3 regions of the Bradyrhizobium sp. SZCCHNR1017 genome follow, and region 2 is predicted to be linked to each of the others. Evidence: predicted binding sites of a transcription regulator. Region 2 holds the regulator's gene; each other region holds the start of a gene.

Region 1 (3,244 bases), on a different contig from region 2:
ACTGGCGTCGTCGACAGCGTCCGCTTTGTCGGCGACCGGCAGCGGATCATCGTCCGCGACGCCGCCTCAATTGCACTGACCGTGGACGCGCCGAATTCGATCAGGGTCGCTGCGGGAGAGCGGATCGGCCTGCGGATTGCACCGGACTCCATTCGGCTGTTGCCGGAGAAAGGCTGATCTGCTGATGACCAAGAGCCCCGTCGTCATCGCCCAGATATCCGACCTGCACATCAAGGCGCCCGGCCGGCTCGCCTACCGCCGCGTCGATACGGCGCGCGCGTTGACCCGTTGCATCACGGAGCTCAACCGGTTCGAGCCGAAGCTCGATCTGGTGGTGATCTCGGGCGATCTCGTCGATACGCCGTCGTCGGCCGAGTACGATCATCTCAAGGATATTCTCGTCGAGCTTGGAACTCCATTCGTCGCCGTGCCCGGCAATCACGATTCACGCGAGCTGATGCGCGCGGCGTTTCCGGACGCTCTGCATGGTCACCCCACCGGTCCGCTGAACCGGTGCGTGGAGTTGGCCGATCTCGATCTGCTTCTGCTCGATTCCAGCGTGCCCGGCCATCCGCATGGCGAGCTCGATGAAGCGAGTCTGCAATGGCTCGACGCCGCGCTGTCCGGATCCAGCGAAAGGCCGGCCCTGCTGTTTCTGCACCACCCGCCGTTCGCCACTGGCATCTGGCACATGGACCGGCAGAACCTGCGCAACGCCGACGATCTCGCGGCCGTCCTCACGCGCCATCCGCGGGTGCAACTGATCGGGTGCGGTCACGTTCATCGCGCGACGCTGACCCGGTTTGCGGGCATCCCCTGCACGATCTGCCCGGCACCGAACCATGCCGTCGCGCTCGACCTGGCCGAGCTTCGTCCGCCATCCTTCCGGATCGAGCCACCGGCCTTTCACCTTCATGCCTGGTTTCCAGGACCGGGATTTGGAACGGTCGTCACGCATCAGGTGCCGATCGGGGATTTCGACGGGCCGCATCCGTTCTTCAATCAGGACGGCACGCTCATCGACTGAGGGCGCAAGAACGAAGCGAGGCGGCGGGGTCTGGTCTAGCTCTCGACCTCGAACGTCACGCGCTCCGCCGCGAAGCGCGAGCGCTTGCTGACCAGCGGCGTCCCATCGGCATCGATGTCGGTGCTGTCGACCACCAGCACCGGACGGCCCAGCGCGAGGTCGAGCCGTGCGGCGTCGCTCGCGTCGGCGATGGCCGCCGTGATCCTGGTCGCGCCGCGGCGATAGTCGCGAATGCCGTAATTCGCAAGCAGCGCCGTCATCGAGCGGAGCGATGCGAAGATGTGGCCGGCCTCGGGAAATCGCTCGGACGACAGCCAGGACGTGCTGACGCAGATGGGGGTCTTGTCGGCAAGACGCAGTGCCTCGATTCGGACCAGCGGCGCCCCCGTCTTCAGTCGGAGCGCGTGCGCGAGTTCGCGCGTCGCCGACTCTTCGGACGCTGCGATCAACTGTCCGCGCGGCTCGCGCCCGCCGGCGCCCACGATCTCGGAGAACCTGGTTCGCGATCTCAGGGGATATGACAGACGAGGCGCTTCGACATAAGTGCCGCTGCCGCGCTCGGCGCGCACGAGGCCGCGCTCGGCCAAGGTCGCGAGCGCGCGACGCACCGTATGACGGTTGACGCGGTAGGTTTCGGCGATCTCGGTCTCGCCGGGCAGGCGGGTGCCGGCCGCGAAGCGGCCGTCGGCGATGTCGCGCTCGATGCCGTCGGCCACCCGGCGCCACAGTGCCACGCCCGAGTCGGCGCCCTGCATGCTCATCTGCGGTTCTCCGCTGCGCGACCTGAAAATCACGCCCATGTCATCAAACAGTCATGGCGCTTCGTTACGAAGTTGTCTATTAACATAGACAACTTCGCGATAGCAAGTTCGAGGTGAAGATGGAGGGCGAGACCGCGATGCAGGACCGGCGCAGGACGGCGATGCGGGTATTGGCGCATGCCTCGCATGCGGACATCCGCGCCAGGCTCGACGGACTGGCGCTGCCTGAGTATCGCGACCTGCGTCCGGCGGAGAATGGTCTCGTGATGCTGCGGGGCCGGATCGGCGGTGATGGTGCGCCGTTCAATGTCGGCGAAGCGACGGTGTCGCGCGCCGCGGTACGGCTGGAGAGCGGCGAGGTCGGGTTCGGCTATGTGCTCGGACGAGACGCCGGCAAGGCGCGTCTGATGGCGCTGTGTGACGCGATGATCCAGTCGTCGAGCCATGCGCGATCGATCGAGACTCAGGTGGTCGCGCCGCTGCAGGAGCAGATGCGCGCATCGCGGGAGCATCGAGCGGAGGAGGCTGCGGCCACGCGTGTCGATTTCTACACCATGGTGCGAGGAGAGGGCTGATGGGTCTCGCGGCTTCCGATCTGCAACACGGTTTCGCCGACAATGTTCTGTCCGCGCAATCCACCTTCCGTACCGTCATGGAGGCCATGGCGCGTCCGGGCAATGTGCGGCAGGTCGAGGGCGATGTCGGCCGGCCGTCGTCGTTGATGCCTGGTGCTGCCGCGATCGCGTTGACCTTGTTCGATCACGATACGCCGATCTGGCTCGATGCGCCGCTCGCCGGCACGCCCGAGGTCGGCGCCTGGCTCAAGTTTCACACCGGGGCGCCGATCGTCGCCGATGCCGCGCTCGCCTGCTTTGCGGTGGCGGCGGACCCCGAAGCGCTGCCTGATCTGAATTCATTCGCGCTCGGCAGTGCTGAATACCCTGATCGCTCGACGACGCTGATCCTGCAGGTGCCGAGCTTGTCCGAGGGGCCGGCGTTCAAGCTGCGCGGTCCAGGCATCGACGGGGCGACATCGTTCCGTGCAACGGTCGCGCCCGCCGATCTGTTCGAGCGGCTGTCGATCAATGAGAAGCTGTTTCCGCGTGGTGTCGATGTGGTGCTGGTCGATGGCTCGTCCATCGTCGCCATCCCGCGAACGACCCGACTCGTTTCCGCAGGAGAGTGAGGCATGTATGTTGCCGTCAAGGGTGGCGAGCGCGCCATCGAGAACGCGCACCGGCTGCTGGCGCATGAACGCCGGGGTGATCGCGATGTGCCCGAACTTTCGCTGGCGCAGATCTCCGAGCAGTTGGGGCTTGCCGTCGATCGCGTGATGACCGAGGGCTCGCTGTACGACCGCGAGCTCGCGTCGCTCGCAATCAAGCAGGCACGCGGTGATCTGATCGAGGCGATCTTCCTGGTGCGTGCCTTCCGCGCGACCCTGCCGCGCTTCGGT
Region 2 (3,244 bases):
CAACATCCTCGATCCCAAGCTCGATCTGAACCTGCTGCGTGCCCGGGTCGGCATGGTGTTCCAGAAGCCGACGCCGTTCCCGATGACAATCTACGAGAACATCGCCTTCGGCATCCGGCTCTATGAGAAGATCTCCAAGTCGGAGATGGACGACCGGGTCGAGAAGGCGCTGCGCGGCGGCGCGCTGTGGAACGAGGTCAAGGACAAGCTCAACGCCTCGGGCCTGTCGCTGTCCGGCGGCCAGCAGCAGCGGCTGTGCATCGCGCGTACCGTGGCGGTCCGGCCGGAGGTGATCCTGTTCGACGAGCCGTGCTCGGCGCTCGATCCGATCTCGACCGCCAAGGTCGAGGAGCTGATCCAGGAACTCGCCGAAAACTATACGATCGCCATCGTGACGCATAACATGCAGCAGGCGGCGCGCGTCTCCGACAAGACCGCCTTCATGTATCTCGGCGAGCTGATCGAGTTCGACGACACCAGCAAGATCTTCACCTCGCCGAGTGATCGGCGGACCCAGGATTACATCACCGGCCGGTTCGGCTGACGCCGACGACATTGTCTTCAGGAGATCATCATGGCCAGTGAACATACCGCCAAGGCGTTCGACAGCGATCTGCAGGACCTCACCCGTCTGGTATCGGAGATGGGCGGCCTCGCGGAGCGGCTGATCGTCGATTCCGTCGATGCGCTGGTGCGGCGCGACATCGCGCTCGGCCAGAAGGTGGTCGCCACCGACGCCGAGGTCGACAAGCTGCAGCGCATCATCGAGGAGCGCGCCGTTCTTACCATCGCCCGGCGACAGCCGATGGCGGTCGACCTGCGTGAGATCGTCGGCGCGATGCGCGTGGCGACCGATCTGGAGCGCATCGGCGATCTCGCCAAGAACATCGGCAAGCGCGTCGCGGCGCTGGAGAGCGACTTCCATCCGCTGAAGCTGATCCGCGGGCTCGAGCACATGACCGATCTCGTGCAGTCGCAGGTCAAGACGGTGCTGGACGCCTATGCCGCGCACGATTTGCCGGCGGCGATGACGGTGTGGAAGGGCGATGAGGAAGTCGATGCCATCTGCACCTCGCTGTTCCGCGAGCTCCTGACCTACATGATGGAGGATCCGCGCAACATCTCGTTCTGCATCCACCTGATGTTCTGCGCCAAGAATATCGAGCGCATCGGCGATCACGCGACCAACATCGCCGAGACGGTGTTCTATATGATCGAAGGCCAGCAGATCATGGACAAGCGCCCGAAGGGCGACATGACGAGCTTCGCATCGACGATCCCCGGCAACTGAGAGAGACGGTTCAGACATGGGCGCCCGAATTCTGGTGGTGGAGGACGAGGAGGCGCTGACGACGCTGCTGCGCTACAACCTCGAGGCCGAAGGCTACGAGGTCGAGACCGTGGCGCGCGGCGACGAAGCCGACACGCGCTTGAAGGAGCGTGTTCCCGATCTCGTCGTGCTCGACTGGATGCTGCCGGGCCTGTCCGGCATCGAGCTGTGCCGCCGCCTGCGGGCGCGGACCGAGACCCGGCAGTTGCCGATCATCATGCTCACCGCACGCGGCGAGGAGAGCGAGCGCGTGCGCGGCCTCGCGACCGGCGCCGACGACTACATCGTCAAGCCGTTCTCGGTGCCGGAGCTCCTGGCGCGGGTGAAAGGCCTGCTGAGGCGGGCGAGTCCGGAGCGGCTGGCGACCGTGCTGTCCTATGGCGACATCGAGCTCGACCGCGAGAAACGCCGCGTGGCGCGCTCTGGTAGGCCGATCGATCTCGGTCCGACCGAATACCGCCTGCTCGAGTTCTTCCTGGAGCATCCCGGCCGCGTGTTCAGCCGCGAGCAGCTGCTCGACAGTGTCTGGGGCCGCGACATCTACATCGACGAGCGCACCGTCGACGTCCATATCGGCCGCCTGCGCAAGCTGCTCAATCCCGGCCGCGAGCAGGACCCGATCCGCACCGTGCGCGGCGCCGGTTATGCGCTCGATGATCGCTTCGCCAAGAGCGAGCAGGTGTAAGGGGCGATCCGGCGCGTGGACGAAGCAGGTGTGAGGCGCGAGGCGGCCCGATTGAGGAGATCGCGGTCCGCTTTCCGCCACGCCGCCGCCGTCTTGATCGTGTCTGCTTCGTGGCCCGTCACGATGTTTCGGTCCCAGCGGACGCCCTTGATCAAGACCATCATCATATCTCTTGCCGTGCTGCTCGGCGGCGCGGCGGGCGCCACGGCCGCCGAGCTCGAAGACGCGGTCGCGGCGGCAGGCAACGGGCAGCATGCGGCGGCGATGCGACGGCTGCTGCCGCTGGCCGCCAAGGGCGATGCGCGGGCGCAGTTCGACGTCGGCTTCATGCACGCCTTCGGCTGGGGCCAACCGCGCAACCCCGCCGAGGCGCTGGCGTGGTACCGCAAGGCCGCCGATCAGGGGCTCGCCGTCGCGCAACACTATCTCGGCATCGCCTACGTCAATGGCGAAGGTGTTGCGAGCAATTACGGCGAAGCCGGCCGCTGGTTCAGCCGCGCCGCGGCGCAGGGCTTCGCCCAGTCGCAATACATGCTCGGCCTGATGCTGCTCGACGGCCGCGGTGTGAAACAGGACGTCGTGCAGGGCTATGCCTGGCTGGTGATGGCGGGCCGTAGCGGCGTGCGATCGGCCGGCCGCGACGTGCAGCGGGTCAAGTTGACCGAGCCGCAGCGCGTCCAGGCCCAGAGTGCCATTGCGGCCTGGCGGCCGAAGCCGGAATCGGCGGAGGCCGGCATCGCCGCTCCGCGTCCGGAGCAACTGCTCGGGCTCGACCGCCACATCGGCGAGGTCGTCGATCCCACCTCGTGGCCGGCGTCGTCGATCGGCGTCGTCACCGTCGCGCAATACTCGACCGGCGGCTGGTGCACCGGCACGCTGGTCGCGCCGCGCGTCGTGCTCACCGCGGCGCATTGCGTGTTCAACGGCGTGGCGCAGGTCAGCCCCGGCAACGTCCGCTTCCTGGCCGGCATGAACAGGGGCACGCCGGCGGCATCGTCGGTCGCCGACAAGCTGATCGTGGCGCCCGATTTCGTCCCGACCCGGCACGACAGGTGGTCGCTCGACCGCTCGCCCGCCGATTGGGCGTTGATCGTGCTGAAGGACGCGCTGCCGTCGAAGCCGGTTGAGGTCAGGGCGCTGACGCGCGAGGAATTGCAGGCTGCGACCACGGCCGGAACCATCTCCGAGATCGGCTATGGCCAGGAGCGGCGCTATTCGCCGACCGGCCA
Region 3 (3,244 bases), on a different contig from region 2:
CCAGCGCCGCGCCGGATCCTTCTCCTTCTCCTCGAATTCGCGGCGCATCGCCCGGATCTTCTTGCGCAACTCGATGCCGAGCCGGATCGTGTCGTCCCACAGGACCTCGCCGGAGCGGCCCTTCATCATCTGCGCGCCGACGTCCAGCGAGGCGAACAGCGGGTAGAACGGCGAGGTCGAGGCGTGCTGCATGAAGCTTTCGTTGAAGCGGCGATGCTCGATCCGCCGCCGCTGTCCCTTGATGTGGCGGTCCTTGACGTGGATCTGCGATGCCTGGGAGAAACTCGCGAGCTGCTTGTGGGTCGATTGCGTGGCGATGATGCCGGGAGCGTCGGGCCCGAGATCGCCGAGGCCCATGGCGAAGCGGCCGGCGTAGAGCGGGTGGAATTTCATGAAGCCCGCCCAGGCCTCGTCGAACATGATGTAGTCGCAGAGGTGCCCGATCCGCTTCAGGATCATCTCGGCGCTGTGGATCGTGCCGTCATAGGTGCACTGCTCGACCACTGCGACGCGGAATGGGCGTGGCTTGCGCCAAGCGTCGGGGTCCCTGACCAGCGGGTTGTCGCGGATCTGTTGCCGGAGGTGCTCCTCATCGAGCAGATCCCAGCGCATCGGGCCGATCAGGCCCCAGGGGTTGCGAACCGTTGGGACGTAGATCGGGACGCCGCCGGAGATCAGCAGCGCGCCGTGATGGGCGGCCTTGTGGTTGTTGCGGTCGAACAGCACGAGGTCGCCGTCGGTGACCAGGGCCCCGAGCACGACCTTGTTGGAGGTCGAGGTACCGTTGAGGACGAAATAGGTCTTCTCGGCGCCAAAGATCTGCGCCGCTTCCTTCTGCGCGCGCAGCGCCGGCCCCTCATGGGTCAGGAGATCGCCGAGATCGAGCACGGAATTGTCGAGGTCGTCCCGGAACACGGCCTCGCCGAGATGCTCGACGAACACCCGACCGATCGGGCTGCGGCTATAGAACACGCCGCCATTGTGGCCGGGGCAGGTCCAGAGCTGGTTGCCTTCCTCGGCGTAGTCGACCAGCGCGCCGAAGAATGGCGTCTTCAGTGTCTCGGCATATTGCTTCAGCCGGCTGACCAGGTTCTTGGCGATGAAGGCGGGAGTCTCCTCCGACAGGAAGACGTATCCGTCGATGAAGTCGAGCACCTCGACCGGCAGATCCTCGAACCGCTTGCGGCGGATCAGGAGGATGATCGGGAAGTCCAGTCCGCGACGGCGCATCAGGTTGATCAGCGACGCCGTCTTGCCTTCCAGGCCCTTCTTGCCCCAATCGACAACCATGCAGCCGATCGCGGCATCCGTCTGCACGGCGATCTCGGCGTCCTCCAGCTTGCGGGCGCGCACCACCTCGAAGCCCGAGCGCTGGATCTCCTCGATGATCTGGTTGAAGCGGACGCCCGCAAGGTCGTCGGTCTCGAAGACCGGCGCGGCGAACAGGAAGGTGAAACGGCGGAAGTATTCCATGAGAGTCTTTCGGGCTGCGTGGGCAGCCACCTGTCGTCACGTTCGATGACGGTTCGATGACAATAGGGCGCCTCACGGAGCTTGTCTCGGCCGCCTCGCAGTGGCAATCGTCCTGAACCCGAGTGATGCTGAAAGGATCCGTGGTGCTTCCCGAATGGATCAGCCTTGATTGTGTGGCCCCGTCCGAGCTCCATCGGCAGGCGGCGCTGGAACGCCAGGCCCAGTTGACCAAGCCGATTGGCGCCCTTGGGCGATTGGAGCAGGTGGCGGTCGAGCTGGCGGCGCTGCAGGCGTTGGAGCGGCCGGGGGCCGATAGGGTCCCGGTGGTGCTGTTCGCGGGGGACCATGGCATCGCGGCACGGGGCGTGTCGGCGTATCCGCCGGAAGTGACGGTGCAGATGCTGCACAACTTCGCGGCCGGTGGCGCGGCGATCTCGGTGCTGGTGCGCAGCCTGGGCTGTCCGCTCGAGGTGGTCGATGTCGGTACGCTGGCGGATGAGCCGGTGCCCGGTGTCGTCGTCGACAAGCCGCGGCGCGGCACGCGCGACTTCAGCACCGGGGCGGCGCTGACGCCGGAGGAGGTTGCGTTCGCGGCCGACGCCGGACGGCGCGCGGTGGCGCGGCAGGCCGATCACGCGCCGCAGCTCGTGATCTTCGGCGAGATGGGGATCGGCAACACGACGTCGGCGGCAGCGATCGCCGCTGCGCTGCTGTCATGCGCGCCCGCGGACATCGTCGGCAGCGGCACCGGGCTCGACGCCGCCGGGCGGGCGAGGAAGGCCGCGGTGATTGCCGATGCGTTGGGGCGACACGGGCTCACGGCGGGAGCGGCCGTCGCGGACGTCCTGGCTGCCGTCGGCGGCTTCGAGATCATTGCGATGGCCGGCGCGATCGTCGCCGCCGCGCAGCGGCGCTGGCCGGTGCTGGTCGACGGCTTCATCGTCTCGGTCGCGGCGCTGGTCGCCGTCCGCCTCAATCCCTCCTGCCGTCCGTGGCTGCTGTTCTCGCATCGCTCGGCCGAGCGCGGCCACGCCATCGTGCTCGATGCGCTCGGTGCCCGTCCGCTGATCGACCTCGATCTGCGGCTTGGCGAGGCCTCGGGCGCCGCCACTGCGCTGCCGATCATCCGGCTCGCCTGCGCACTCCACAACGGCATGGCGACGTTCGCCGAGGCCGCCGTATCGGGTCGCGAAGCCTGATGCGGATCGATCTGCTGCGGCACGGGACGACAGGACGGGACGGCCATCTCGACGGCCGTACCGACCCGCCGCTCAGCGAGCCCGGCTGGGATCAATTCCGGCGGCAGACGCGGAGCCGGATCTGGCACAGCGTCGTCAGCTCGCCGTTGGCGCGCGCACGTGCGGCCGCGGAGGATTATGCCCGGCTGACCGGCTGCGCGCTGGACATCGACGCGGATTGGAGCGAGCTCGATTTCGGCCTCTGGGACGGGCGGACGCATCGCGACATCGCCGCGGAGCCCGGAGGCGAAGCCTTGCTCGACACCTTCCATGCCGATGCTGAGGTCCGGGCGCCGGGCGGTGAGAGCTGGTCCGATTTGCAGGCGCGAGTGGCGCGCGCAACACATCGTATCCTTGCCCGGCCCGAGCCTGCGCCGGTTCTGGTGGTTGCGCATGGCGGCGCCATGCGCGCAGCGCTCTCGCATCTGCTCGGCTGGCCGCTGCGCCAGCTGTGGAGCCTGCGCATCCGGCCCGGCACGCGGATCACGCTCGAAGCCGGGCTGGGCGGTGATGGTGTATCTTGGGGCGAAATC

Evidence for each region. Region 2 encodes PhoB, which activates phosphate uptake and scavenging genes when phosphate is short. Its sites were predicted from a motif close to TGTCATNNANCTGTCAT; they were not measured.
Region 1: phnF (phosphonate metabolism transcriptional regulator PhnF) is a predicted target of PhoB. The motif match lies at 1,827-1,843, and genes of this name have one in related genera.
Region 3: QW863_RS34255 (Orn/Lys/Arg decarboxylase N-terminal domain-containing protein) is a predicted target of PhoB. The motif match lies at 1,519-1,535, and genes of this name have one in related genera.

The regions. Positions count from the first base shown of each region.
Region 1 covers NZ_JAUHIR010000010.1:158,597-161,840, reverse strand. Annotated here, with positions in the region: gene QW863_RS23955 (ABC transporter ATP-binding protein) at 1-177, shown strand, start outside; gene QW863_RS23950 (phosphodiesterase) at 185-1,027, shown strand; gene phnF (phosphonate metabolism transcriptional regulator PhnF) at 1,063-1,788, opposite strand; gene phnG (phosphonate C-P lyase system protein PhnG) at 1,908-2,363, shown strand; gene phnH (phosphonate C-P lyase system protein PhnH) at 2,363-2,974, shown strand; gene QW863_RS23930 (carbon-phosphorus lyase complex subunit PhnI) at 2,978-3,244, shown strand, end outside.
Region 2 covers NZ_JAUHIR010000012.1:242,229-245,472, reverse strand. Annotated here, with positions in the region: gene pstB (phosphate ABC transporter ATP-binding protein PstB) at 1-544, shown strand, start outside; gene phoU (phosphate signaling complex protein PhoU) at 575-1,291, shown strand; gene phoB (phosphate regulon transcriptional regulator PhoB) at 1,308-2,015, shown strand; gene QW863_RS26760 (trypsin-like serine protease) at 2,163-3,244, shown strand, end outside.
Region 3 covers NZ_JAUHIR010000025.1:44,305-47,548, reverse strand. Annotated here, with positions in the region: gene QW863_RS34255 (Orn/Lys/Arg decarboxylase N-terminal domain-containing protein) at 1-1,473, opposite strand, end outside; gene cobT (nicotinate-nucleotide--dimethylbenzimidazole phosphoribosyltransferase) at 1,617-2,672, shown strand; gene QW863_RS34245 (histidine phosphatase family protein) at 2,672-3,244, shown strand, end outside.